4 regions of the Streptomyces sp. NPDC002926 genome follow, and region 1 is predicted to be linked to each of the others. Evidence: riboswitches for the same ligand, from Rfam matches in the RefSeq annotation. Region 1 holds a riboswitch; each other region holds the start of a gene.

Region 1 (7,024 bases):
ACTTCCAGGCCGAGGCCCACCTCCAGCCGGAGCCTCGGCACGGCACCGCCGACGAGGCCGACGCCGAGTTCGAGTTCGAGACGGAGTTCGACACCGAGGCAGCCGAGCCCGCATCCGAACTCGACCCCGAGGCCGAGTTCGAGCAGGAAGCCCTCACCCCCGTCGCACCCGTCACGCCCCGCCCGGTCCGCCGTTCCGGCGGAAGCCGAGGCCGCCGCCGTACCCCCGCCAAGCGCTCGGCGCTCCTCACCGTCGCCGTGCCCTCCGCCTGCGTCATGGGCGTCGCCGGTATCGCTGCCGCCTCCGTCGGCGGCCTCGCCGGCAGCGACAGCGACACCAAGGACACGACCAGTCTGGCGGCCGCCGATCCGGCCTCAGTGAAGCCCGTCGCCGCCAACAACAAGATGGACACGCAGCTCGCCGCTCTCAGCGCCGACGCCCGCGACTTCGGCGACCGTGCGTCGCGCACCCAGGAACGCCTCGATCTCAAGGCGCGCCAGGAAGCGGAGAAGAAGAAGCGCGAGGACGAGGCCAAGCGCCGCGAGGCCATGCGCCCCAAGTTCGTACTGCCGGTGGAACGTCAGGGCCTGAGCGCGTACTACGGCCAGGCCGGCGTCAACTGGATGTCCGTGCACACCGGCATCGACTTCCCTGTGTCGTACGGCACCGAGGTGATGGCCGCGACCGACGGCACCGTCCGTACGCAGTGGAACAGCGCCTACGGCAACATGGCCATCGTCACCGCACCCGACGGCACCGAGACCTGGTACTGCCACCTCAGCAGCACCAAGATCCGCTCCGGTTCGGTCAAGGCCGGTGACGTCATCGCATACTCGGGCAACTCCGGCAACTCCACCGGACCGCACCTCCACTTCGAGGTCCGGCCGGGCGGCGGCTCGGCGATCGACCCGCTGCCGTGGCTTCGCAGCCACGGCCTCGACCCGACGTAACAACAGCGCGTCGCAACGACGGAGCGACGTCACAACAGCGCGTCGCAACGACGGAGCGACGTCACAACAGCGCGTCGCAACGACGGAGCGACGTCACAACAGCGCGTCGCAACGACGGAGCCGCGTAACAACAGCGCGTCGCAAAGGCGACTCCGCCAAAGGCGACGACCGACGTAACGGCGAAGCCGGCTACAGCTTCTCGACCGGCGCGTACCGCAGAAGCAGCCGCTTCGGCTTGGTGTCCCCGAAGTCGATCGTCGCCTGTGCGTCCGCGCCCGACCCCCTCACCTCCACCACGGTCCCCAGACCGAACTGGTCGTGTGTGACCCTGTCGCCGACCACCAGCGCGATCACCGGCTTGTCGCTCGTACGCCGCGTGGCGAATCCCGAAGCACCGCCGCCCGACCGCGAGCGCGACGACGACAGCGACGAGGCGATGCCGGACGTCGGACCGGCGGCCGCGGCCATCGGGCCCGTCCGCTTCCACTCCAGGTGGCGGCCCGGGATCTCCTCCAGGAACCGCGACGGCGGGTTGTACGAGGGCTGACCCCACGCACTGCGCATCGACGACCGCGTCAGATAGAGGCGCTCGCGGGCGCGCGTGATTCCGACGTACGCAAGCCGCCGCTCCTCCTCCAGCTCCTTCGCCTGGCCGAGGGCGCGCATGTGCGGGAAGACGCCGTCCTCCATGCCGGTCAGGAACACCACGGGGAATTCGAGGCCCTTGGCGGTGTGCAGCGTCATCAGCGTGATGACACCGGACCCCTCCTCGTCCTCGTCCGGGATCTGGTCGGAGTCGGCGACGAGAGCCACCTTCTCCAAGAACTCGGCGAGCGTGCCCGCGCCGTCCTCCTCGCCGCGCTCCTGCTCGAACTCGAGCGCCACGGCGGCCAGTTCCTGAAGGTTCTCGATACGGGTCTCGTCCTGCGGGTCGGTGGACGCCTGCAGTTCGGCGAGATATCCGGTCCGCTCGAGGACCGCCTCCAGCACCACCGCCGGACCCGCGCCCGAGTCGACGACCGTACGCAGCTCCTCCATGAGCACGTTGAAGCGCTTGACGGCGTTGGCGGAGCGGGCCGCCATGCCGTACGCCTCGTCCACGCGGCGCAGTGCCTGCGGGAAAGTGATCTTCTCGCGCAGCGCGAGCGCGTCGATCATCGCCTCCGCGCGGTCGCCGATACCCCGCTTGGGGACATTGATGATCCGGCGCAGCGGAACATTGTCCTCGGGGTTGGCGAGGACCCGCAGATACGCGAGGACGTCCCGGACCTCCTTGCGCTCGTAGAAGCGCACTCCGCCGACGACCTTGTACGGCAGCCCGACCCGGATGAAGATCTCCTCGAAGACACGGGACTGGGCGTTCGTACGGTAGAAGACGGCGACGTCGCCGGCCTTCGCGTCGCCCGCGTCCGTCAGCCTGTCGATCTCGTCGGCAACGAACTGCGCCTCGTCGTGCTCGGTGTCCGCGACATAGCCGGTGATCTGCGCGCCGGCGCCGGCGTTCGTCCACAGGTTCTTGGGCCGGCGGCTTTCGTTCCGCTCGATGACGGCGTTGGCGGCGGAGAGGATCGTCTGCGTCGAGCGGTAGTTCTGTTCGAGCATGATCGTCGTCGCGTCCGGGTAGTCCTCCTCGAACTGGAGGATGTTGCGGATGGTCGCGCCGCGGAAGGCGTAGATCGACTGGTCGGCGTCGCCGACGACGCAGAGCTCGGCCGGCGGCAGGTCCTCGTGACCCGTCCCCACCAGCTCGCGTACGAGCGTGTACTGAGCGTGGTTGGTGTCCTGGTACTCGTCCACCAGGACGTGCCGGAAGCGCCGCTGGTAGTGCTCGGCGACGTCAGGGAAGGCCTGGAGGAGGTGGACGGTGGTCATGATGATGTCGTCGAAGTCCAGGGCATTGGCCTCGCGCAGCCTCGCCTGGTACATGCGGTAGGCCTCGGCGAGCGTCTTCTCAAAACCTCCCCCAGAGCCTCCGTCCTGGGAGGTACCCCCATCAGCCTGGTCGGCGAAGGTCTCCTCGTCGATCAGCTCGTTCTTCAGGTTCGAGATCTTCGCGCTGAAGGACTTCGGCGGGAACTTCTTCGGGTCGAGGTCCAGATCGCGGCAGACCAGTGCCATCAGGCGCTTGGAGTCGGCGGCGTCGTAGATCGAGAACGACGAGGTGAAGCCGAGCCTCTTGGACTCCCGGCGCAGGATGCGGACGCACGCGCTGTGGAAGGTCATGACCCACATGGCGTTGGCGCGCGGCCCGACGAGCTGCTCGACGCGTTCCTTCATCTCGCCGGCGGCCTTGTTGGTGAAGGTGATCGCCAGTATCTGGCCGGGGTGCACGCTGCGGGTCCCCAGCAGATGTGCGATCCGGTGGGTCAGCACCCGGGTCTTGCCGGACCCCGCCCCTGCCACGATGAGCAGCGGTGACCCGGTGTGCACGACGGCGGCACGCTGCTGTTCGTTCAGCCCCTCGAGCAGGGCGGCGGGGTCCACGACAGTGCGCGGGGCGCCGTCGCGGTAGTACGGGTCCCGGGCCGGAGGCACGTCGAACGCACCCTGGAAGAGATCGTCCGGGATCTCCTCCGGGGCCGAGTCCTCGGGCGGTGGCGGGTGCTGCTCCGCGCTGGGCCGGAGGTCCGCCAGGAAGCTGTCGTCAAAGAGGCTGCTCATCGCTCTACGAGTCTAGGCCGCCGCAGTGACAGCCCGCGGCCGCATCGGGATACGACTCCGGTCGCGATCCGGGCAGCGACTTCCGCGGCAACACCGGCGACGCAGCGCGACCGGGCCACTCCGCTGCGATGCCGTACGGCGCCGACCCCTGAGCGACTCCCCACTCAGTCGCCAAGGTCACGAAAATGTATCGGACATATCGAACATCAACCTTCACAGCAGCCACACGAGTTGGCTACCGTGCTCGATCAGGCGGCCCGTACCCCCCCTGGCGACTCACGCCGAATCGGGCGGCCTGCGCCGAATTCGGACTTCCCTCACGGGAGTTCGGAACCGGGGACCCACCATGCACAACCGGGGTGAATCGGACCTGTCTTTCTCGGTCCGTAGGGCGATCTTCCGTTCCGCCCGAACCCGACAGCTAACCCGGTAGGCGGTCCACGGAAGAAGGAGATGCCGGCCTTGGCGTCGCATCGCAAACCGCGTGCCCGTACCGGAATTGCCGGAATGGCAGGTCTACGCGCCAACTCCCCCGCCGTCGGGTTCACGACGGCTGCCCTCGCCTCCGTCACCCTGTTGTCGACGCAGAGCGCCAACGCCGCGCCCGCCGAGCCGAAGCCCTCCGTCGAAGAGGTGCAGAAGAAGGTCGACGACCTGTACCGGCAGGCCGGAACCGCGACCGAGAAGTACAACAAGGCCAAGGAATCCACCGACGAGAAGCGGCGCGAGGTCGACCAGCTGCTCGACGACGCCGCGAAGCGCACCGACAAGCTGAACGAGTCCCGGCGCACCCTGGGCAACTACGCGGCCGCGCAGTACCGGACCGGCGCGGTCACCCCGACCGCGGCGCTGCTGCTCGCGGACAGCCCCCAGGCGTACTTCGACCAGACCCAGCTGATGGACCGGATGACCGACCGTCAGCGCACCGTCATCGACGACTACGAGACCCAGCGGGCCGCGGCCGCCAAGCAGCGGGCGGAGGCGACGAAGAGTCTCGAGTCGCTCACGGACTCCCAGCAGGCGCTGCGCACCAGCAAGCGGGAAGTCCAGGCGAAGCTGAGCGAGGCGCGTTCGCTGCTGTCGAAGCTCACCGCCGAGGAGAAGGCGCGGCTCGCGGCGATCGAGCGCGAGAAGGAGGAAGCGGCCCGCCGTAAGGCCGAGGCCAAGGCCAAGGAGGAGGCGCAGGCCCGCGCCGACGCGGAGGCGGAACGAAAGCGCCAGGAGCAGGAGCAGCCGGGCGCAGGCACGGGCACGGGATCCGGCACCGCCGACAGCAGGTACGCGGCCAAGGCCGACAAGGTCCTGTCGTTCGCCCGTTCGCAGCTGGGCAAGCCGTACGTCTGGGGCGCGACGGGCCCGAGCTCGTACGACTGCTCGGGACTGACCCAGGCCGCCTGGAAGGCGGCCGGCGTGGATCTGCCGCGCACCACCTGGGACCAGGTGAAGGTCGGCACGCGGGTCGCGACGAAGGATCTGCTCCCGGGTGACCTGGTCTTCTTCTACGACGACATCAGCCACGTCGGCATCTACATCGGCGACGGCAAGATGATCCACGCGCCCAAGCCCGGCGCGAACGTCCGCGAGGAGTCGATCTACTACATGCCGATCTACGGCAGCGTGCGTCCGGCATAACGGAACAAGTGGAACGCCCGGGCCCGACCGCGCCCGGGCGTTGTCACGTACGGAAGGCGTTGTCACGTACGGAAAGCGCCGCTCTCACATCGGGAGCGCCGCTCTCACATCAGAAGCGGCGCTCTCACGTCCAGAGCGTGGCGATGAAGATGTTCGCGACCGTCAGTCCGCCCACCGCCCCGAACACCGCCTTGTCCACCTTCTCCTCGTCCCGCTTCACATACACCAGGCCCAGGATCACGATCAGCACCGCCATCTTGATGCCGATCTTGAGGTTGTTCACCGGCTGGTCGTCGGCCTGGTTCAGGCCCACCAGCACCACGCCCGTGACCAGCATCGTCAGCGCGCCGTGCAGCATCGCCGGGATGAAGCGCGCCTCTCCCGCGCCCATCGCCTTCATCTGAGTGAGGAAGCCGCCGAGCAGCGACGCGATGCCGATGATGTGCAGGGCGACAAAGACATTGATGAGTACGTCCATGAGGCGGAGCCTAACCGTCCCCATACCACCACCCTCCGGGGAGGTAGGCCTCGTTCGCCTCATCGGTCACACCGGTAGGGGAATGCGGTCCGGCATCATGAGCAGGGCTCTCACAAGGCGCACGCTCGTGTCCACCTTTGGCCAATATCGGTCCTTACGCCTCTTCGCCGTGACCGCCGCGTTTAGCGTCCTCCCTCAGGTGACCGACTTTCCATCGCCGCCGAGCTCCCGGGCGGCCGCCGGTCACCACCGCCGAGGGATCCGGCGGCGGGCCGCTCCCCCTGTGCGGTCCGCCGTCGGACTCCGACTCGGACCGGCAGGGAACGGAAGGACGTGGACGCCGTCGTGGCAGCGCACCGGAAACCCAGGCAGCATCCGCTCACCGGGCCCGCCGCCCGTACCGCCGCCACCCTCGCGCTCGCCGGCGCAGCGACCGCCACCGCTTTCGAAGGCACCGGGCAGGCCGAGCCCCAGTTGAGCCCCGCACAGGTCAAGGCCAAGGTCGACAGGCTGTACCAGGAGGCGGAGGCAGCCACCGAGAAGTACAACGGGGCCAAGGAGCAGGCCGCCGAGGCGCGCGGGTCGCTCGACGCGCTGCGCGACGAGGCAGTGCGCAGGACCGAGCGGCTCAACACCTCGCGGAATGCGCTCGGTTCGATCGCCACCGCCCAGTACCGCGCCAGCGGCATCGACCCCGGTCTGCAGCTCGCGCTCACTTCCGACCCCGACCAGTATCTGGAGCGCGCCGCTCTCGCCGAGCGGGTCGGCGAGCGGCATGCGGACGCGATCTCCGGCGTACACCGACAGCTGGTGGAGATCGCACAGTTGAAGGCACGGGCGAGCGAGCGGATGAGTGCCCTCAGGGCCCGCCAGACCGAGTTGGCGGAGCACAAGGCGACCATCCAGGAGAAGCTGGCCGCCGCGGAGCGTCTGCTGAACCGGATGACAGCCGAGCAGCGCACGGCGTACGACTCGTCCTACGGCGGCGTGGACGGTGCGACGGATGCCCGCGCCGACCGCTCCGCCGCCCCCCGCGGCTCGCTCCGGGCCCCCAATCCCCGTGCCGCGCAAGCCGTCGCGTACGCATACGGAGCACTGGGCAAACCCTACGTCTGGGGTGCGACGGGCCCGAATGCGTACGACTGCTCCGGTCTCACGCAGTCCGCCTGGCGCTCCGCCGGCGTCTCGCTGCCCCGCACCACCTACACCCAGATCAACACCGGCGAACGCGTGTCGCGCTCTCAACTAGCCCCTGGTGACCTGGTGTTCTTCTACTCCGGTGTCTCACATGTCGGCCTCTACA
Region 2 (7,024 bases), on a different contig from region 1:
TGACCATTCCTGGGAGGTGGCGGGCTTCGACGACTCCTCCGCGACGCTGCGCCTGCGGTCTGCCGGCGGTACGGGCTGCGGCTGCGCCGGCACCGCCGCGGCGTCACAGCAGGCGGTCGAGGACGCTCTCGCCTGCTTCGCACCTGAGGTGGCCGCTGTGGAAGTGGAGACAGGCGCCGCCTCCAGGAGACCGGCGCTGCTCCAGATCGGGACGGCTCCTCCGTCCCGCACGGCGCCCGGACCGGCCGCGGCGAAGACGCGGTGAGCGCGCCTCGGCTCCGGTCGCAGCCTTCCGCGCCGGCCGGTGAACTGCGCGGCCTGCGCCGGTTTCTGACCGAGCGTCCACCCCGGAAGGAACGGTGCGAACTGTGCGGAGTGGCGGTGGCCGACGACCGCCACCGCCACCTGGTGGACACGGACGAACGCGCACTCGCCTGCGCATGCGTCTCGTGTGCCCTCCTGTTCGAGCGGCCCGGCGCCGCGGGTGGCCGCTTCCGGGCGGTGCCGGACCGCTATCTGGCCGACCCGGACCACAGCCTCGACGAGAACGCGTGGGAAATTCTTCAGATCCCGGTCGGCGTCGCCTTCTTCTTCCGCAACGCGGCGCTCGACCGCTTGGTCGCGCTCTACCCGAGTCCGGCCGGCGCGACCGAGAGCGAACTGGAGCCGTCGGCATGGCAGACCGTGCTGGGCGGCAGTCGGCTGGCCGCGCTGCTGGAACCCGACGTGGAGGCGCTCCTGCTGCGCCGAACGCAGGGCCGGGCCGAGTGCTACCTCGTCCCGATTGATATCTGTTACGAACTGGTGGGCCGTATGCGCCTGTTGTGGCAGGGCTTTGACGGCGGAGCCGAGGCGCGGGCCGATCTGGAGGCGTTCTTCGAGCATGTGGGCGGCCGCGCCCGGCCGGTTCATGAGGTGAACCAGACATGACACAGTTCGCCTTCACCTGTACGGACGTACGGGCCGACCAGTACGCCGCCGGTCCGACACTCGTCTTCAGGCTGCGCATCACGGCGTCCGAAAACGCCCGCGTGCACGCCCTGGCCCTGCGCTGCCAGATCCGCATCGAGCCCGCGCGGCGCGGCTACGAGCCCACGGAGGCCGAAGGGCTGGCCGACCTCTTCGGAGAGCGCTCGCGGTGGGGCAGCACGCTTCAGCCGGTTCAGTTCGCCCAGGTCTCGCACATGGTTCCCAGCTTCACGGGAGAGACGGAAACCGACCTCGCGGTGCCGTGCACCTACGACATGGACGTCGCCGCGACCCGGTACTTCAACGCCCTCGAGGCGGGCGAGGTGCCGCTGCTCATGCTGTTCTCCGGAACGGCATTCACCGGGGCGGGCGGCTTCCGCGTCGAGCCCGTGCCGTGGGACCGGGAGGCAGCCTTCCGGATGCCGGTAAAGGTGTGGCAGGAGATGGTCGAGCAGCACTTTCCCGGTTGCGGCTGGATCCGGCTGCCCCGCGACACCGTGGACGCGCTGCTCTCCTTCCGTTCGCAGCGGGCACTTCCCTCCTGGGAGGCGGCCGTCCGGGCCCTGCTGGCCGAGGCCGGTACGCCGGACCTCCCACCGGGCCACGCCCTGGACCGAGCACTGCTGCCACGCGCGACCGGAAGGACGGCACGTTGACGACAACTGCCTTCGCACCGGCGACGGAAGCCCGGTTCGCCGTCGCCCGACAGGTGGCGGACGCGGTGCTCTTCGAGGGCTACGTGCTCTACCCGTACCGCGCCTCGGCGGCCAAGAACCGGCTGCGCTGGCAGTTCGGGGTGCTCGTGCCGCCCGGCTGGGGCGCCGAGTGCGAAGAACACGACTTCCAGCACACCGAGTGTCTGATGGAGCCGAAGGGGGACGCGAATCTCGCTGTCGAGGTCCGTTTCCTGCACGCACAGCGCCGGACCGTGCAACAGGTCCGGCAGGACGGCGGTTTCGAGACGGTGCCCGAGCTCCCTCTCGAGGACCGGGTCCTGGTGCCCTGGGACGAGGGAGTCGAAGAGCGGGTCGAGGTGCTCGCCGGAGTGGAGGAGCTGACAGGAGACGGCGTCACGGTCCCCTTCACCCGTCCTGCCCGCGAGGAGACCGAGCCCGTCCTCGACTCGGCCGGCCGGATGGTCGGCCGTCTGATTCGCCGCTGCGAGGAGATCAGCGGCGCCGTGCGGCTGTCCGCGCGTGAACTCGGCGGGCCCTACCGGGTGATGCGCCTGACCGCTGTCGTGGAGAACACCAGCGGCTGGAGCCCGCCGGACGGTACGGCCGACCGTGACGCCGCGCTGCCGCGCTCGCTGGTGGCCGCGCATCTGCTGATGAGTCTCAGCGCCGGGTCGTTCCTGTCGATGACGGATCCGCCCGAGTGGGCCAAGGGCGCGGTCGCGTCCTGCCGCAACCTGCACACCTGGCCGGTCCTCGCCGGCGAACCCGGCCGCGCGGATCTGGTGCTGTCGTCCCCGATCATCCTGGAGGACCACCCCGCGATCGCCCCGGAGAGCCCAGGGGCGCTCTACGACGCGACAGAGATCGACGAGATCCTCGCGCTGCGCACCGCAGCCCTCACCGACGAGGAGAAGCGCGAGGCCCGGGGCACCGACGAGCGGGCCGCCGCGGTGATCGAACTGGCCGATTCGATGCCCCCTGAAGTCCTTGAACGCCTGCACGGTGCGGTGCGCGCACTGCGCGAGGTGACCGGTCCCGAAGCGCCGGACGCACCCCCGGCGGCCGCCCCTCGCGGCTTTGCCGACGAACATGGCGTGCAGGCCCCGGACACCCCGTGGTGGGACCCGGCGAGCGACTCCGGCTTCGACCCGGCACGCGACCGGATCCTGGTGGACGGCCGGTCGCTGGGCGCAGGCAGCCGCGTGCTGCTGCGCCCGGGCCTGCGGCGCAGTGACGCACAGGACCTGTTCCTGCACGGCCGCAGCGCCAGAGTCGAGGCGGTGCTGCACGACGTGGACGGGGCAGTGCACCTGGCAGTGACCGTCGAGGGTGATCCAGGAGCCGACATCCGCCGCGAGCAGGGCCGCTTCCTGTACTTCCAGCCCGACGAGGTCGCCCCCCTGGAGGACGCATGAGCCGCCCCGACCGGACCAGCGACCGGATTCTGGTCGCCGGGGTCGGAAACATCTTCCTCGGCGACGACGGCTTCGGCGTCGAGACCGTGCGCAGGCTGGCCGCGGAACAGCTGCCCGAGTACGCCGAGGTCGTGGACTTCGGCGTACGGGGCGTACACCTGGCGTACGAGCTTCTCGAGGGCTACGACACCCTCGTCCTGGTCGATGCCACGGCGCGCGGTGGCGAGCCCGGCACGGTGTATCTGATCGAAGCCGACAGCGCGGGCGACATCGAGCCCGAGACCGCCCTGCTGGACGGCCACCGGATGTCCCCCGACGCGGTCCTGGCGCTCCTGGGGACCCTCTGCGCCGGCACCGGCACTCGGCCGCCGCGGCGCACCCTGGTAGTGGGATGTGAACCCGCCGGTGTGGAGGAAGGCATCGGTCTCAGTCCGCCCGTTGCCGCCGCCGTGCCGGAGGCCGTACGGCTGATCATGGGCCTGGTACGGGACGGCAGGCACGAATCGTCCGCGCCACCGGCTGCGGTCGGCGAGGTTGCGAAGTGAGGAGAAGAGCATGAAGAAGACGATCATTGGCAGCGTGGCCGCCGCGACTGCCGCGACGGCTGTGGCTGCTGTTGTCAAGCAGCTCCTGCCGGACGTCATGCGCTATCTGCGCATCCGCAAGATGTGACACGACGGTGGTGACAGGCCTCAGTAGGCGCCGTTCACATTGTCGATGGAGCCGTACTTGTCGGCGGCGTAGTTGCACGCGGCGGTGATGTTGGCGACCGGGTCGTAGCTGTCCATCGACGTGCCGGGCACGTGGTACGCGAGGAACGTCGGCGCAATGACCTGCAGGAGCCCCTTGGACGGTGTTCCCGCCACGGCGTTGGAGTCCCAGTTGTTGATGGCCCGCGGGTTGCCCGAGGACTCGCGCATGATGTTCCGGTGGATGCCGTCGTACGAGCCGGGGATGCCGTGCTTGGCCATGACGGCGAGTGACTCCCGGATCCAGCCGTCGAGGTTGTTCGCATAGGTCGCGGGCTTCGTGGCGGTGGTGGCGCCCTTGGTGGCCAGCGTGCTCCTCTGCACGGAGCGGCTGGCCCGATCCTCCGGGGAAGACGTGTTGGGGGTCACCTTGGCCTTTTTGCCGACCGACAGCTGGAGACCCGAGTGAATCAGCGAAGGGTTGCTGCCGATTGCCCTCCGGTTGTCCTTGTACAGCTGCATCCAGCCGCCGCTCAGGGAGTGCGCCCGAGCGATCTTGGCAAGGGAGTCACCCACGACGACGGAATAGGTGGTGGGCAGGGCCTTCTTCGCGGCGACGTGCGTGGTGCCCGCGGCGGCCGGGGCCACAGCCTTTGCGGCTGTGACGGGATGTGCCGTCGGCTGGGCCGCGCCGGCAGTGGTCGCGCCGATCACCGGCAGGACGAGTGCGGCACCGCCCGCACCCGCGGCGACGAAGCCCCGGGTGATCGGGCTGGACTTGGGACGACGGTGCTTACCCTTTGCGGGCATGATGAGTTCCTCTCCGTCGCCTGCGAGGTGAGCTGTCGGGTTCGGGCTGGAGATGCCCGGCCGCGGTAGGAATGCGACTTGACCCCGAGCCGTTCCGGATTCCGGATCGGCGGCTTACCTGGGTCCCCCGCTCCTGCCGTAAGTGAGTGGGTGGTTTGCCGGGCGGCGGCAGGATTCGGCGTTCCGTCCGGATTGCGGCGACCGTAAGCGAAAAGCGCTGGATTGAACAAGCCCTGAATTCACCACTGCAATCCGCGCGGCGGAATCAGCCGCGGAAAATCACGCGATCCACCGAGGACGGGAAACTCAACTCGCTTCTATGGAAAGGGACTGGGCCGGATCGGCGCCCTTCGCGCACTGTCGAGGACGTGACCCATATCACGGGTTTCGATGCGGGATGGCCGGCCCTGCGCCGCCGCGAAAATGCACGACAAGTCGCATGTTTTCCTGCAATATGGACGTCGAGAGCAATGCCGAGTAAACGTTCATTCCGGACATGCATGGGCGGAGTTGTCCTCGAAGATGAGCATTTAGTCCCCACATTCGCGCTATAAATGCATTAGCGCCCTCTATGGGTAGATTCTGTCCGTTTGGGTAGTAATTGGGGGTCGCCTCTCCGCCTGGCTGTCCTGTGGCGACGTGCCCCCCGAGACCGGTAGGCGACCACCGCTGCCCGCACGGCGTACGCGCCCGGGTGGCGCAGGTGTGCCGGGGCCCTGCCGCCGGGTCCCGGCGGCAGGGCGGGTGTCGAACGGCTCCAGCGCTCGGCGGGCACGGGCGTGCGGCACTCGGCGAGCACAGAGGCTTCGACGGCCCTCGGTCTGTGCCGGGGCGGAGACCCGTGACCTGTCGAACGACGGCCCCGTCCTGGACATCAGCCTCATGGCCGCCGCGATTCCCACGCCACCGGGCAGCCGTCGAAACGGAGCGCTGGACGGCTACTCCGTCATGGCGAGCGGCACCCAGGCTGCCGACGACGACCAGCGGCACGGCGAACCCGAACCTTCGATCACCTGCTGGTGATCGTGCCCCCGACCGCCCCGCTTCAGTGTCGCTTCGGCAGCAACAGCTTCGTCAGTTCCCTCTGGGCATCGGTCACTGGGCCACTGGTGCTCGGCGCAGGAGTGCCCGTGGGTGAGGTGCTCACACTGCCGGAAGGACTTGCGGAAGGAGTCGGCGTCGGCGAGGCCGAGTGGCTGGGGCGGCCACTGGAGGGGCGGGGGGTCGGCCTGGCCCTCACGGGCGGCCTGGTGGTGGCTGTGGGAGTCGTGGATGCCGCTGATTCCCGGTGAGTGGCCGTCGCGCTGGGGCGCCGAGGCGTACCACTGCTCCGGTCCCGGACACTCCCTCGGGCCGGGTGCGTGGCCGGCCGTTCCGGCGTGGCTTTCGGTGATTTGGTGACGTGGGGCTCGGGCTCGGGCTCGTCGGGGGATACCCGTTCCGGGCCCGGCGCTGCTCCTGGGGCACCGGCGGAGTGCTCGGGCAGCAGCGATACGGCGGCCAGACCGCCGAGCATGGCGAAGGCGGCCGCGGCAAGAGTCCGCCCGCCGTACTTCTTCAATCGCTGCGGATGGCGCCCCCGGGCTGCGGGCACATCTGCCGAGGGAGCGGGGGACCAGAGAGGCTCGGGGGACTCGAACGAGCCCGGTCCCTCGCTGAACAGGATCTCCGGCACCATCGTGTCGACTGTCGGAGCACCACCGCCGCTCCGATCGCTCGGCGGTGCTGTTGCGGAGTCGTATGCGCCGCACTCCGGGCACGTCACGGCGCCGTTGAGGACGCGGCGGCAGGGGAGGCAGTAGTCCATGATCTCGCCCCTTAGTGCGTGAGTTGCTGGAAGGAGCCGTGGCCGGCCGGCCAGGCTGGGCAGCAGCCGGCCGCCGGAAGGCGGCGCTCGGTGACTTTCCGAAGCATCCTTGGCATGCGCGAACCTCACTCACTCACCGGTCTGCAGGTGTTTCACCGGTTACCGAGGTCAACGGGCTTGAGCGAATCAGTGTTCAAAAGGCGGTTGAAACGTGGCGCACGCAACTCCATCGGAGGTTGTAGCTGGTCGCACGGGCGCCCCACTCGGCGTCCGAGCCGGCAATCAGGGCTGACTCCGAGTCAACCGCGCTCATTGTCATGGGGTGTTACGAGCCATCTGCCTGTTCCCCGGGTGCTGTTCCAGCAGCATGCTCGACCATTTCACGATGCACAGCCGCTCCTTCCACGGCGCCGCATACGCGCCGGTCGCCCGGTCGACGCACTTGCCCTCGGTGCCCAGCTGTCCACTTTCGGATCCCCGCACGGGCGGTAAGCGCCCGCGACGAATCACTTGTTCGCAAGTCGGGAAGAGATGGGCAACTATTCCTACTTCTTGGTCGATTTCGGTCAGGCATGATCACATACTGACATGTGCGCATAGCCTATCCGGCAAACCGCTAACATGATGATTTGTATGAAGTAGCTGGATTGCATCGTT
Region 3 (7,024 bases), on a different contig from region 1:
CGGGTGAGGGCCTCGACGGTCTCCGCCGGCGAGGCCAGTCCGTGCCGCCGCAGCAGCGTCGCGGTCTCGTGCCGGGTGAACGCCAGGTCGGCGCTGCGGATCTCGCAGATGCTGTCCTCGGCGCGGTAGCGGTGCAGAGGGAGCAGCGGATCGACCCGGCTGATCAGCACCAGACGCAGCTGCGGTCCCGCGTGGCTCAGGATGAATGTCAGGCCCGAGGCCACCTCGCGGTCGCGCACCCGGTCAAGGCCGTCGAGCACGAGAACCACCGGTTGGTCCAGCCCGGCCAGCGCGGAAGCCAGCCTGACCAGCAGGGAACGGTCGACGGTGTCGGCGTGCGTGGGGGCGCCGACAGTGTCCGGCAGCGTCACGCGGTGGTGACGGAAGGCTTCGAGGACGTACGTCCAGAACACGCCCGGCGCACTGTCGTCGTCCTCGAGAGTCAGCCACACGACCGGGTGGGGTGCCGTCGCACGGGCCGTCCACGAGGCGGCGAGAATGGTCTTACCGGCGCCGGCCGGGCCCGTGATCAGGGTCAGTGGTCCCGCCGTTCCGTCGGTGAGGCGGTCCAGCAGGCGCCTGCGGCGCACGAAGGACTCCGGAACGGAGGGCACGGAGAACTTCGCGGCCAGCAGCGGGTCGCCGGTCGCATCCGGCTGCGACGGCGTGATGCCGAGTCCGGCCGTGTGTACTGCGGGTGTCCGGGCGATACGGGGGGCTCCGCCGCTGTCCGGCGCTGCGGAGGTTGTGCTCCGGGGCATGCGACCACCATCTGGCTGTCGGCTGCCTTGTCCTGCCAACCGTATGTAACGTGCCGACCTGTTCAGCCGCCACGTGTGCCGACGGCACTTGGACCGACCCGTCAATCTTCACCGCGCATGTTCATGATCGCCAGGCGGGAGGAGCCGGGCGACGGTGAGTGGAGTCGGGTCGGGCGATCGTTCAGCCGTCCCGTTTCGGGTGCTGGTGGTTCCGGCCGAGGTGGCGAGTGGACATCACCCGGAACGGGTGAGAGAGCCGCCTCCGGTGGTCCGGCGTTCACCCGTCGTTCCTGCCGCGGTTGCCGCGCGGGCGTCACGGGGCGGGTTCCGACGGGCTGCTCATCCTGCGTCGGTGCGGCGGCCGCTCCGGGCTGCCGCCTCTGATCCCCCGCCGGGCCCGCCGAGGGATACCTCCGGCCGGGCCGAATGGGCGGATCGCGGGATGTCTCCCACGGGCCGGACCGCTCGGACACCCCGGAGGATGTTCCCGGTGAGTGGTCCTGACGGGTTGTTCCGGAAAATTTCTCCGCGAGGTGTCGAGAATCCGTCGTCGGCCGCGACGTCCCCTGTGAGAGTTGCCCACAAGGGGCGGCAACGCATCCGAGGGAGCGAAACCATGAAGTATCTGGTGATGGTCCAGGGCTCGCAGGCCGACTACGAGGCCATGCGCGGCCAGGCTTCGGAGCACAGCCCGGCCTGGAGCGAGAAGGAACTGCAGGCGATGTTCGCTTTCATGGGCGAGGTCAACAACGACCTCTCCGAGTCCGGTGAGTTCGTCGACGGCCACGGCCTGGCCGAGCCCGCGCAGACCCGCTTCGTCAGTGCCGGCAAGGACGGGCGACCCGTGATCACGGACGGTCCGTACGGGGAGACCAAGGAGCTGCTCGCCGGGTACTGGGTTCTCGACTGCGAGAGCCTGGAGCGGGTCACCGAGATCGCCGCGCGCATCGCGACCTGCCCGGGGCCCGAGGGGGCTCCCCCCTATCCGGTGGTCATCCGGCCCATCCAGGACGGCGGAGGCGATGTGTGAGACGTACGACCGACATCGAGGACCTGCTGCGCCTGCACGCGCCGCAGGTTCTCGGTGCGCTGGTGCGCCGGTACGGGCATTTCGACCTGGCCGAGGAGTCCGTACAGGAGGCGCTGCTCGCGGCCGCGCAGCAGTGGCCCGAGGCCGGGCGGCCCGACAATCCGCGAGGCTGGCTGATCAAGGTCGCGTCGCGCCGGCTCACGGAAGCGCTGCGCAGCGACGAGGCGCGGCGCCGGCGTGAGGAGACGGCCGCGGCGCTCACGCCACGAGACGCCTTCACGGCGCCCGCACCCGGAGAGAGCCGCGCACCGTCCGACGACGACACCCTCACCCTGCTCTTCCTGTGCTGTCACCCCGAGCTCACGCCGGCCGCGCAGGTCGCGCTCACCCTGCGTGCCGTCGGCGGTCTGACCACGGCCGAGATCGCCCGTGCGCATCTCGTCCCGGAGGCGACCATGGCGCAGCGCATCAGCCGGGCCAAGCAGAAGGTCAAGGGAGTGCCGTTCCGGCAGCCGGGGCCCGAGGACCGCGATCAGCGGCTCGAGGCTGTGCTGCAGGTGCTCTACCTGATCTTCAACGAGGGCTATACGGCGACCTCCGGCAGCGATCTGCACCGCGCCGATCTCGCCGCCGAAGCGATCCGGCTGACCCGGGCCGTACGCCGGCTCCTGCCGCAGGAGGGTGCGGTGACCGGGCTGCTGGCGCTGATGCTCCTCACCGACGCGCGCAGCGCGGCCCGCACCGGACCGCACGGCGAACTCGTTCCGCTCGACGAGCAGGACCGCAGCCGCTGGGACCGGAACGCGATCACCGAGGGCAGCGCGCTGGTGGAGAAGGCCCTGTCCCAGGGGCCGGCCGGGGCCTACCAGCTGCAGGCGGCGATCGCGGCGCTGCACGACGAGGCCGCTCGTGCCGAGGACACCGACTGGCCGCAGATTCTCGCTCTGTACGACCTCCTCGTACTCCCCCGTGGCCTTGGGCATGGAAGGCCCCACGCGCCCGCGCCCATGGCCGAGTTGGGCCGTGCCGTGGCCGTCGCCATGGTGCACGGACCCGAGGCGGGGCTGGCCGAAGTCGCCGGGCTGGAGGACCGGTTGGCGGGCCACCACCGGCTCGACGCCGTACGCGCGCACCTGCTGGAGAAGGCAGGGGACATCGAAGGCGCCCGGGCCGCCTACCAGTTGGCGGCCCAGCGCACCCTCAGCGTCCCGGAGACGCGCTACCTCCAGATGCGTGCGGCCCGGCTGCTGCCCCCGCTTGACCGGACCCGACGACTGGATCAACGGCCGGCGACGAGGGCGCTGCGCAGCCTGGGCCGCGGCCGTCCGGGGGCTCCGGAGAGGCCTCACGGAGACTTCTGAGCAGGCGGACCCGGAAAATGGAGTTGATCTTGCTCCGGATGGCGTAGGGTTGTGTTTACCGACGCGGGGTGGAGCAGCTCGGTAGCTCGCTGGGCTCATAACCCAGAGGTCGCAGGTTCAAATCCTGTCCCCGCTACTGCAGCCAGTGGCCCGGCACTCGATCAGAGTGCCGGGCCATTGTCGTACCCGGCAGCAGAGCGCCGGGCCACGCGTCGTCGTACCCGGCCGATCGCCGTCGCCGTCGCCCGGTTGGCGGACGGAGAGTCGCAGCACGGCGCGGCTACGGCCAGCCTGGGGAGAGCGCGGTACCGTCCGCAGCCGTGGATGGACTGGTCAAGGAGATCACTGGTGGGGCAGCGAGAGCAGGACGGCGGCACCAGCGCTCATCGACTTGTCCTCGCACTGCCCTCGCTGATGATCATCGGCGGTCTGGTCTTCGATCTCCTCACCCCGTCCGAGTACACCGCGTCCCCGCTCTTCGCCGCCGCTCCGCTGATCGCCGCACCGTTCTTCTCCTGGCTCGCCACTCTGCTGACCGGGGTGGCCGCCGTCGCCGGTGTGGTGGGTCTGCACATCTACAACGGGACTCTGAGCCAGACCTCGGCGAACACCGAGCTGTTCACCGTGATCACCGTCGCCGGCCTGGCGCTCTTCATCAACCGGGTCGTACGGCTCAGCGGGCAGCGACTCGCCTCCGCCCGCGTCATCGCGGAAAACGCGCAGCGCGCCGTGCTGCCCACCCCCGTCGACCGGATCGGTGGGCTGCGGATCGCCGCGCGGTACGAGGCGGCGCACAAGGACGCGCTCGTCGGCGGCGACCTCTTCGCCGTACAGGACACTCCGCACGGTGTACGGCTGGTCGTGGGCGACGTCCGGGGCAAGGGGATGGAGGCGGTCGAGGCCGTGGCCGTGGTCATCGGGGCGTTCCGGGAGGCCGCCGAGCAGGAGAGATCACTCGAGGGTGTCGCCGCACGCCTGGAGCGGGCGCTCACTCGCGAGGGCACGCGGCGGGACAGTCTCGACGTGTTCGAGGGCTTCACCACCGCCGTACTCGCCGAGGTTCCGCGCGGTGCGGCCGGGGTACGGGTGGTGAACCGTGGCCATCCGGAACCGCTGGTGCTGTACCCCGACGGCGATGTGGACAGGCTGCAGCCGACTGAGCACGCGCTGCCGCTGGGGATGGGCGATCTGGGGACCCTGCCGGATCTGGCGGACGAGTATCCGTTCCCGGCCGGGGCCACGCTGCTCCTCTACACCGACGGGCTGTCCGAGGCGCGTAACGCGGACGATGTCTTCTACGACCCCGGCGAGCGGCTCGGCGGCCGGCACTTTTCCGGGCCCGAGGAGCTGCTGGACGCGCTCCTCGACGATGTACGCCGGTACACGGGCGGCGGCACCAACGACGACATGGCGCTGCTGGCGGTCAGCCGCCCGGCGGACGGGCAACCGGAGCGTCGGGGGACCGTACCTGTGGTCAAGGAGGAGCGGGAGGAGTCGGGCCGCGACCGTGTGTAGTCGAAGGACACCCCTCCGCATAACAGGTGAAGCACCGTCAGAAGTGCGGTGTGGTCCGCGCATCGGCCAAGTCGCCCGATTCCGGCCGCTTGTGTCCCGGTAAGTCCTGGCCGATGAAGTTAATGATCAGTCGGAACAGCTTGGAATCGGGCCCTGGTGTCTATTAACGTTCGATAACGCAGCGCGGTTGTCCCAGTCGTCGCTAGAGACGGCACCGTGCGCACGCGCCGAATTCCGCAAGGGAACCGGGGAACCACCAATTGGGGTGAATCGGGCATACTTTGCCGCTCTTTTCGCGGTCGAAGCGCTCGTAGGAGACCTTCCTGCTCCGAACCCGTCAGCTAACCCGGTAGGCGAGAAGGAAGGAAAGGAGCACGCCTCCGTGGCGTCCAACAAACCTGCCCCTGCCCCCGAAACCCCCTTTCAATCCGACTTCTTCGGCGAAGAAGTAGCGGAGCGGGCATGGGAGGAATGGAACCCCACCGAGGACTCCGTCCGTCCGGTGCGCGGCCGGCACCGTGTCATGAAGCAGCGCGGCGGACTCGCCCGCAGCTCCACGGTGCTCGGCGTCGGTGTGATCGCGGCGGTCGGCGCGGGCGGCATGGCCAGTGCGCAGGACAAGCCGCCGGTCTCCATATCGCTGCCGGACCTTCCCGACTCGATCGCGGACAAACTGCCTGACGCCAAGTCACTGCCGGGCGTGGGCTCCTTCATGTCCGACGACGCCGACGCGCAGTCGGGGAACGTGAACGCCTCGCCGCTCACGACGATGACCCTCGCCGCGGACGACGGCGCCGGGGCAGACACGGAATCGGGCGTGGGCGGCGCGGGTGAGGCCCTGCGCGCCCGCATCCTCCAGCAGGCCGAGCAGCAGCAGGCCGACGCGGACGCCGAGGCGAAGTCGGCCGCGGAGAAGGTCGCCGCCGAGAAGGCCGCGGCGGAGGCGACGCAGCAGCAGACGGCGGCGGAGGCCAAGGCCGAGGCCGCCAAGCGCAAGGCCGAGGCCGCCAAGGCCAAGGCGGAGGAGGAGCGGCTCGCCAACCTGGCCAAGAGCTTCGCGCTGCCCACCTCCGCGTACACGATCACTTCCACCTTCGGCGAGGCCGGCTCCATGTGGTCCTCGGGCTACCACACCGGCCTGGACTTCGCCGCCCCGACGGGCACGCCGGTCAAGGCGGTGCACGGCGGCACCGTCAAGTCTGCGGGCTGGTCCGGCTCGTACGGCTACCGCACGGTCCTGGAGCTCGACGACGGTACGGAGGTCTGGTACTGCCACCAGTCGTCGATGTCCGTCAGCGCGGGCCAGAAGGTGACGACGGGCGAGACGATCGGCCGCGTGGGCGCGACCGGCAATGTCACGGGCCCGCATCTGCACCTCGAGGTCCACACCCCCGGCGGCTCGGGCATCGACCCGATGGCCTGGCTCCAGGGCAAGGGCCTCACCGTCTGATCACGCGCTGCGGTTCCCGGCAGCCCTGGCGCCCACCCCCCGGCGCCAGGGCTGCCGGTCCGTGCGGCCGCGTTTCCGCGTAGCGGGGGCCCGGTGTTCCGGCTTTCGGTGTTCCGGTCTTCGGTGTTCGGGGGTCCCGGGTTCCGGCACCCCGGAATAGCGCGGCGCGGTCCGGCTGTTGATCTACGTATGACTTCTCTCCGCACCCTCGGCTCCTCGGGCCTGGCTGTCTTTCCGCTGTCCCTCGGCGGCAATGTCTTCGGCTGGACCGCCGACGAGACGCAGTCCTTCGCCGTGCTCGACGCGTACGCCGCCGCGGGCGGCAACTTCATCGACACCGCCGACTCCTACTCCGCATGGGTGCCGGGCAACGAGGGCGGCGAGTCCGAGACCGTCATCGGCAACTGGCTCGCCGGGCGCGGCAACCGCTCCGAGATCGTCGTCGCCACCAAGGTCGGCGCGCACCCCCGGTACAGGGGCCTCTCCGGCACCACGATCAAGGCCGCGGCCGAGGAGTCGCTGCGTCGGCTGCGCACCGACTACATCGACCTGTACTACACGCACTTCGACGACCCGGCCGTCCCCGTCGAGGAGATCATCACCGCCCTCGACGAGCTGGTGAAGGAGGGCAAGGTCCGCGCCATCGGCACCTCCAACCTCAGCGTCGAGCGGCTCCAGGCGTCCCTGGACTTCTCGGAGCGCGAGGGACTGGCCCGCTATTCCGTGCTGCAGCCGCACTACAACCTCGTCTCGCGTGAGACGTACGAGGGCGAGCGCCAGGAGACGGCCGCCCGCGCCGGTCTCGCCGCCGTCCCGTACTACGCGCTCGCGTCCGGCTTCCTCACCGGCAAGTACCGGCCGGATGCGACGGTGCTCAGCCCCCGTGCCGAGGGAGCGGCCAAGCATC
Region 4 (7,024 bases), on a different contig from region 1:
GAGGCCGTCGCGCGGATCTTGAAGGTGCCGCGGCCGGCCTCGTACGCGTCCTTGATGCCTCCGAGACCCACGATCCGGCCGCCGGTCGGCAGGTCGGGCCCGGGGATGAAACGCATCAGCGTGTCGAGGTCCGCGCCGGGGTGCTTGATCAGATGCCGGGCGGCGGCGATGACCTCGCCGAGATTGTGCGGCGGCATGTTCGTCGCCATGCCCACGGCGATCCCGGACGCGCCGTTGACCAGCAGATTCGGATAGGCGGCGGGGAGCGCGACCGGCTCCCGCTCCTGACCGTCGTAGTTCGACTGGAAGTCGACGGTGTCCTCGTCGATCGACTCCGTCATCAGGCTTGTGGCGTCCGCCATCCGGCACTCGGTGTACCGCATGGCGGCCGGCGGGTCGTCGTTGCCCAGGGAGCCGAAGTTTCCGTGGCCGTCGACCAGCGGCAGGCGCATCGAGAACGGCTGCGCCATTCGCACCAGGGCGTCGTAGATCGACGCGTCGCCGTGCGGGTGCAACTTACCCATGACCTCGCCGACGACGCGGGCGCACTTCACATAGCCGCGGTCGGGGCGCAGGCCCATCTCGTTCATCTGGTAGACGATGCGGCGGTGCACCGGCTTCATACCGTCGCGGGCGTCCGGCAGGGCCCGGGAGTAGATCACCGAGTACGCGTACTCGAGGAAGGAGCCCTGCATTTCGTCGACGACGTCGATGTCGAGGATCTTCTCCTCGAAGTCGTCCGGCGGCGGGGTCTTCGTGCTGCGGCGGGCCATCGCGGCTGCGGCTCCTTCTCGCTCTTGTGCGGGCTTGTGCGGGGCAGGACTCAGGTTCTGACGCGGACCATTGTGGACCGAGCCACTGACAAGGCTGACCTCGACCCGTCGTTGGGCCGTTCTCGGCCGGGAACTTCGCCAGGTGTCAGATGGCTTGCATACAGTGGCAGGACTTCTCCATATCGCGATCGAAGGGACGTACATGCCCATGGGTCACACGGCCACAGCGCAGGCCGGTTCCGGCGGCCTGACAGCGACCGAGCACCGCCTGGCCAACGGCCTGCGCGTGGTGCTCTCCGAGGACCACCTGACCCCGGTCGCCGCGGTCTGCCTCTGGTACGACGTCGGCTCGCGCCACGAGGTCAAGGGCCGTACCGGCCTTGCTCACCTTTTCGAGCATCTGATGTTCCAGGGCTCGGGCCAGGTGAAGGGCAACGGCCACTTCGAGCTGGTTCAGGGCGCCGGCGGCTCCCTGAACGGCACCACCAGCTTCGAACGCACCAATTACTTCGAGACCATGCCCACCCACCAGCTGGAGCTCGCCCTCTGGCTGGAAGCCGACCGGATGGGCTCGCTGCTCGCGGCTCTCGACGACGAGTCGATGGAGAACCAGCGCGATGTCGTCAAGAACGAGCGCCGCCAGCGGTACGACAATGTCCCGTACGGTACGGCCTTCGAGCGGCTGACCGCTCTCGCCTACCCCGAGGGCCATCCGTACCACCACACGCCGATCGGCTCGATGACCGATCTGGACGCGGCGACCCTCGAGGACGCGCGCACCTTCTTCCGTACGTACTACGCGCCGAACAACGCCGTGCTGTCGGTCGTCGGCGACATCGACCCGAAGCAGACGCTCGCCTGGATCGAGAATTACTTCGGCTCCATCCCGGCCCACGACGGCAAACAGCCCCCGCGCGACGGCTCCCTTCCGGAGACCATCGGCGAGCAGCTGCGCGAGGAGATCGTCGAGGAGGTCCCGGCCCGGGCGCTGATGGCCGCCTACCGCCTGCCGCACGACGGCACGCGCGAGTGCGATGCCGCTGACCTGGCGCTCACCGTCCTCGGCGGCGGTGAGTCCTCGAGGCTGCACAACCGCCTGGTGCGCCGTGACCAGACGGCCGTCGCGGCCGGCTTCGGTCTGCTGCGGCTGGCCGGTGCCCCCTCGCTGGGCTGGCTGGACGTCAAGACGTCCGGCGGTGTCGAGGTGCCGCAGATCGAGGCCGCGGTCGACGAGGAGCTGGCGCGGTTCGCCGCGGAAGGCCCCACGCCCGAGGAGATGGAGCGGGCGCAGGCCCAGTTGGAGCGCGAGTGGCTGGACCGGCTCGGCACGGTCGCAGGCCGCGCCGATGAACTGTGCCGGTACGCCGTGCTCTTCGGCGACCCGCAGCTGGCGCTGAGCGCCGTGCAGCGGGTGCTGGACGTCACCGCCGAAGAGGTGCAGGCGGTCGCCAAGGCCCGGTTGCGCCCGGACAACAGGGCGGTGCTGGTCTACGAGCCCCTCTCCGCGGACAACGGCGACAGCGACGAGAACGACGAGCACGAAGGGGCGGACCAGTGAGCGACGCTGCCGTGACCATGGAGTTCCACCCGCAGCCGACGGCCGGACCGGCCCGCCCCTGGGCGTTCCCGGCCCCCGAGCGCGGCACGCTGGACAACGGCCTCACCGTGCTGCGCTGCCATCGCCCCGGCCAGCAGGTGGTGGCCGTCGAGATCTGCCTCGACGCCCCGCTGGAGGCCGAGCCCGAGGGCATCGACGGCGTCGCCACGATCATGGCGCGCGCCCTGTCGGAAGGCACCGACAAGCACACCGCCGAGGAGTTCGCCGCCGAGCTGGAGCGCTGCGGCGCCACCCTCGACGCGCACGCCGACCACCCGGGTGTCCGCATCTCCCTGGAGGTGCCGGTCTCCCGGCTGCCGAAGGCGCTCGGCCTGCTCGCCGAGGCGCTGCGCGCGCCCGCCTTCGCCGACAACGAGGTGGAGCGGCTGGTACGCAACCGGCTGGACGAGATCCCGCACGAGACGGCCAACCCGGCCCGCCGTGCGGCCAAGGAGCTCTCCAAGCAGCTCTTCCCGGCCTCCCTGCGTATGTCGCGCCCCCGCCAGGGCACGGAGGAGACCGTGGCCCGGATCGACTCCGCGGCCGTGCGCGCCTTCTACGAGGCGTACGTCCGGCCGGCCACGGCCACCACGGTGATCGTCGGCGACCTCACCGGAGTCGACCTTGACGCCGTGCTCGCCGAGACCCTCGGCACCTGGACCGGCAACAGCGCCGATGCCCGTCCCGTACCGCCGATCACCGCCGACGACACCGGCCGTGTGGTCATCGTGGACCGCCCCGGCGCCGTCCAGACACAGCTGCTGATCGGCCGCATCGGCCCGGACCGCCATGACCGCGTCTGGCCGGCCCAGGTGCTCGGGGCGTACTGCCTGGGCGGCACCCTCACCTCGCGCCTCGACCGCGTGCTGCGCGAGGAGAAGGGCTACACCTACGGCGTACGGGCCTTCGGCCAGGTGCTGCGCTCCGCTCCCGACGGGTCGGGCGCGGCGATGCTCGCCATCAGCGGCTCGGTGGACACCCCGAACACCGGACCGGCGCTGGACGACCTCTGGAAGGTGCTGCGTACGCTCGCGGACGGGGGTCTGACCGACGCCGAGCGCGATGTTGCCGTGCAGAACCTGGTGGGTGTCGCCCCGCTGAAGTTCGAGACAGCCGCCTCCGTCGCGGGCACGCTCGCCGACCAGGTCGAGCAGTTCCTCCCGGACGACTACCAGGCGCAGTTGTACGTGCGCCTGGCCGAGACCGGCACCGTCGAGGCGACGGCCGCGGCCGTCAGCGCCTTCCCGGTGGACCGACTTGTCACGGTGCTTGTCGGCGATGCCTCGCAGATCGAGGAGCCGGTCAGGGCGCTCGGCATCGGCGAAGTGACGGTTGTCACAGGCTGATTGGGCTTATCCGGCAAACAATTCAAAACAGGCAAACGGAACCCCGGCCTCCCTGGTGATGCCGGGGTTCTGCTTTATGCCCGTTTTATTGGAGAGCCTGCCTGTCTGGCCTGTGGCATGCGCTACAAAAAGAGCTGTCTGTTTGGTGATTGAAAGACGGCCCGCCTAGCGTCGGTCCGGCTGTCCGCCGTAGCCCGCCGCATCCGCGGCATCGGACAGTCATCGCCGAGTCCCCGTCAGGCGCGAGCCTGGGGAGCCGGGGACCCACTCAGTCCCTGGGGTGAATCGGGCGCCTTCGCACCTGCGGAGGGGCCTGTAGGAGACCTTCCTGCTCCGAACCCGTCAGCTAACCCGGTAGGCGAGAAGGAAGGAAAGGACCAGCCACTTCATGGCGTTCACCCGTGCCACCGGGAAGCACCGTGCCCCGAGCCGAATGACGCGCAAGAAGGCGAACATCGCCGGCGTCGCCGCTCTCGCCACCACCGGCGTCATCGGAACCCTCGCTTCCCCGGCACTCGCCGCCGACACCGGCGCCGCCACCGTCGAGGACACCGGCCTGACCCAGATCGTGGCCGCCGACTCCCTCGCCGAGCAGATCGCCGACCAGGCCGCCGCTCAGAAGCAGGAGGCCGCCGAGGCCGTCGCCAAGGCGAAGGCCGAGGCCGAGGCGAAGCGGAAGGCCGAGGCCCGCGCCAAGGAGGCCCGTGAGGCCAAGGAGCGCGCCGCGCGGGCCGCCGAGCGCAAGCGCCTCAACTCCTTCGTGGCCCCGATCTCTCACTCGTACGTCTCCACGGGCTACAAGACCGGCGGCGCCATCTGGTCCTCCGGCAGCCACACCGGCATCGACTTCCACGCCGCGTCCGGCACGACCGTGCACGCGGTCGGCTCCGGCACCGTCGTCGAGGCCGGCTGGGGCGGCGCGTACGGGAACAACATCGTGATCAAGATGAAGGACGGCTCGTACACGCAGTACGGCCACCTCTCGTCCATCGGCGTCTCGGTCGGCCAGTCGGTGACCCCGGGCCAGCAGATCGGCCTCTCCGGCGCGACCGGCAACACCACTGGACCGCACCTCCACTTCGAGGCCCGCACCAGCCCCGAGTACGGCTCCGACATCAACCCGGTCGCGTACCTGCGCGCGCACGGCGTCAGCGTCTGACCCGACGGCGGGGCCGCTGTCCGGTCCCACGTGCTTCCCGAAGGCCCCGGCTCACCGCCGGGGCCTTCGGTGTTTGCCCGCTCCGCCGGAGTTCTGGCCAAAAGATATCCATGGATTCCGGTCTCCCATCGGAAAATCCCGCGCATTGCAATAGAGTCACTGAACAGACGTCAGTCGGCTGCGTTTCGCGCGGATTAAAGCGGAGGTTCGGTCATGCGCATTCCCGCGCACTCGGTATGCACGGCGATCCGCGACGACATCGTCTCCGGTGTATTCGAGCGCGGCAGCCGGCTCACCGAGGAGCAGCTGGCGCGCCGCTACGGCGTCTCCCGGGTCCCGGTGCGCGAAGCTCTGCGCACGCTGGAGTCCGAGGGCTTCGTCACCACCCGCCGCCACGCCGGCGCCTGTGTCGCCGAGCCCACCGAGCAGGAGGCCGCCGACCTCCTGGAGATCCGGATGCTGCTCGAGCCCATGGGTGCGGCGCGCGCCGCCCAGCGGCGCACCGAGGCACATCTGAAGGTGCTGCGGGGCCTGGTCAGGCTGGGTCAGGAGCGGGCCCGCCGTGGTCAGGGCGAGGACCTGCGGTCACTGGGCGGCTGGTTCCACGAGACGCTCGCCCAGGCCTCCGGCAGTCCGGGCCTGATCGCTCTGCTCACCCAGCTGCGGCACAAGATCGCCTGGATGTACACCGTCGAGCAGCCGGCCACGCCCGTCGAGTCCTGGATCGAGCACGGCGCGATCGTGGACGCGGTGGCGCGCGGCGACGCGGAACGGGCGCGAGGGCTGACGGCCGTGCACGCCGAACGGGCCGCCGCCGCGCACCGGCTGCGCCGTCCCGAGCGCGTGAGGACTTCGCAACATGCCGTAAACATCGCGAGTGCCCGCCATTAACAGGCGCGCCGTATACAAAGGATAGATATTCGCGGGGCTTCTTTTCTGCTGCCCATATTCAAGCGTCGGGCCGCGGAAATCAACGGCCAGAAAAACTGCGTCCGGAAAAGACGAAGCCGCGATATCCGAGAATCCGGGACACCGCGGCTTTGCCGTGGGTAATGGGCCTGTTCGGCTCAGACGGTTTCGGGAAGCTCTTCGAGACCCTCGGCGACAAGTCGGGCGAGACGGTCCAGCGCGGCGTCGGAGCCCTCGGCCTCGGAAGCGAGCACGATCTCCTCGCCCCCCTGGGCGCCCAGGCCGAGCACCGCGAGCATCGAGGCGGCGTTGACCGGGGTGCCGTCCGCCTTGGCGATCGTCACGGGGACGCCGGCGGCCGTGGCGGCACGGACGAAGATGGAAGCGGGGCGGGCGTGAAGGCCCTCGGCCCAGCCGACATTGACGCGGCGCTCAGCCATGGTGTTGCCCTTCAAGTCTTAGCGGTTGTCTAGACCAGTCTCTCATGTGTTGCTGCGTTGCTCGCACCGGCCCCGGACCCGGGATCGGCCGCCGGTCGGCTTCCTCAGACTGCCCCGCGGCAACCTCCTCCGCGACCCGTGAGTGAGCCGTACGCTTTCCCCATGCAGACCTCGTCGGATCACGCCTACCCCGACCACTGGGAAGCAGACGTGGTGCTGCGCGACGGCGGTATCGCGCGTATCAGGCCCATCACCACCGAGGACGCCGACCGTCTGGTCAGCTTCTACGAGCAGGTCTCCGACGAGTCGAAGTACTACCGCTTCTTCGCGCCCTACCCCCGGCTCTCCGCCAAGGACGTGCATCGCTTCACCCATCACGACTACGTGGACCGGGTGGGTCTCGCGGTCACGGTGGGCGGCGAGTTCATCGCCACCGTCCGCTACGACCGGATCAATGGACAGGGCCGGCCCGCGAGCGCCCCCGCCGACGAGGCCGAGGTCGCCTTTCTCGTCCAGGACGCCCACCAGGGGCGCGGCGTGGCATCCGCCATGCTCGAGCACATCGCCGCGGTCGCCCGCGAACGCGGCATCAGGCGCTTCGCCGCCGAGGTGCTGCCCGCCAACAATAAAATGATCAAGGTGTTCCGGGACGCCGGCTATACCCAGAAGCGCAGCTTCGAGGACGGCTCCGTCCATCTCACCCTCGACCTCGAACCGACCGAGGAGTCCCTGGCCGTCCAGCGCGGCCGCGAGCAGCGCGCGGAGGCCCGCTCTGTGCAGCGCCTCCTCGCGCCCGGTTC

The links. A riboswitch is a leader RNA that binds a small molecule or an ion and turns the genes downstream of it on or off. The one in region 1 is predicted to bind cyclic di-AMP.
Region 2: another riboswitch for cyclic di-AMP. It lies ahead of ACWDZ6_RS24280 (transglycosylase SLT domain-containing protein); the one in region 1 lies ahead of ACWDZ6_RS12860 (NlpC/P60 family protein).
Region 3: another riboswitch for cyclic di-AMP. It lies ahead of ACWDZ6_RS03260 (M23 family metallopeptidase); the one in region 1 lies ahead of ACWDZ6_RS12860 (NlpC/P60 family protein).
Region 4: another riboswitch for cyclic di-AMP. It lies ahead of ACWDZ6_RS14105 (M23 family metallopeptidase); the one in region 1 lies ahead of ACWDZ6_RS12860 (NlpC/P60 family protein).

What each region holds. Positions count from the first base shown of each region.
Region 1 is NZ_JBSFUK010000005.1:278,174-285,197, reverse strand. Features, by position in the region: gene ACWDZ6_RS12870 (peptidoglycan DD-metalloendopeptidase family protein) at 1-950, shown strand, start outside; gene pcrA (DNA helicase PcrA) at 1,140-3,611, opposite strand; cyclic di-AMP (ydaO/yuaA leader) riboswitch at 3,900-4,062, shown strand; gene ACWDZ6_RS12860 (NlpC/P60 family protein) at 4,065-5,243, shown strand; gene ACWDZ6_RS12855 (hypothetical protein) at 5,368-5,721, opposite strand; gene ACWDZ6_RS12850 (NlpC/P60 family protein) at 6,067-7,024, shown strand, end outside.
Region 2 is NZ_JBSFUK010000019.1:14,975-21,998, reverse strand. Features, by position in the region: gene ACWDZ6_RS24310 (hypothetical protein) at 1-265, shown strand, start outside; gene ACWDZ6_RS24305 (DUF5947 family protein) at 262-930, shown strand; gene ACWDZ6_RS24300 (DUF6084 family protein) at 927-1,625, shown strand; gene ACWDZ6_RS24295 (hypothetical protein) at 1,622-3,061, shown strand; gene ACWDZ6_RS24290 (hydrogenase maturation protease) at 3,058-3,606, shown strand; gene ACWDZ6_RS24285 (DUF6893 family small protein) at 3,617-3,733, shown strand; gene ACWDZ6_RS24280 (transglycosylase SLT domain-containing protein) at 3,754-4,560, opposite strand; cyclic di-AMP (ydaO/yuaA leader) riboswitch at 4,563-4,723, opposite strand; gene ACWDZ6_RS24275 (hypothetical protein) at 5,443-5,583, shown strand; gene ACWDZ6_RS24270 (hypothetical protein) at 5,691-5,852, shown strand.
Region 3 is NZ_JBSFUK010000002.1:17,493-24,516, reverse strand. Features, by position in the region: gene ACWDZ6_RS03285 (LuxR C-terminal-related transcriptional regulator) at 1-761, opposite strand, end outside; gene ACWDZ6_RS03280 (YciI family protein) at 1,378-1,791, shown strand; gene ACWDZ6_RS03275 (RNA polymerase sigma factor) at 1,788-3,152, shown strand; tRNA gene ACWDZ6_RS03270 (tRNA-Met) at 3,215-3,288, shown strand; gene ACWDZ6_RS03265 (PP2C family protein-serine/threonine phosphatase) at 3,501-4,667, shown strand; cyclic di-AMP (ydaO/yuaA leader) riboswitch at 4,883-5,038, shown strand; gene ACWDZ6_RS03260 (M23 family metallopeptidase) at 5,050-6,117, shown strand; gene ACWDZ6_RS03255 (aldo/keto reductase) at 6,307-7,024, shown strand, end outside.
Region 4 is NZ_JBSFUK010000006.1:106,177-113,200, forward strand. Features, by position in the region: gene ACWDZ6_RS14090 (DNA gyrase/topoisomerase IV subunit A) at 1-773, opposite strand, end outside; gene ACWDZ6_RS14095 (M16 family metallopeptidase) at 976-2,331, shown strand; gene ACWDZ6_RS14100 (M16 family metallopeptidase) at 2,349-3,716, shown strand; cyclic di-AMP (ydaO/yuaA leader) riboswitch at 3,930-4,091, shown strand; gene ACWDZ6_RS14105 (M23 family metallopeptidase) at 4,105-4,875, shown strand; gene ACWDZ6_RS14110 (GntR family transcriptional regulator) at 5,089-5,766, shown strand; gene ACWDZ6_RS14115 (HPr family phosphocarrier protein) at 5,943-6,224, opposite strand; gene ACWDZ6_RS14120 (bifunctional acetate--CoA ligase family protein/GNAT family N-acetyltransferase) at 6,387-7,024, shown strand, end outside.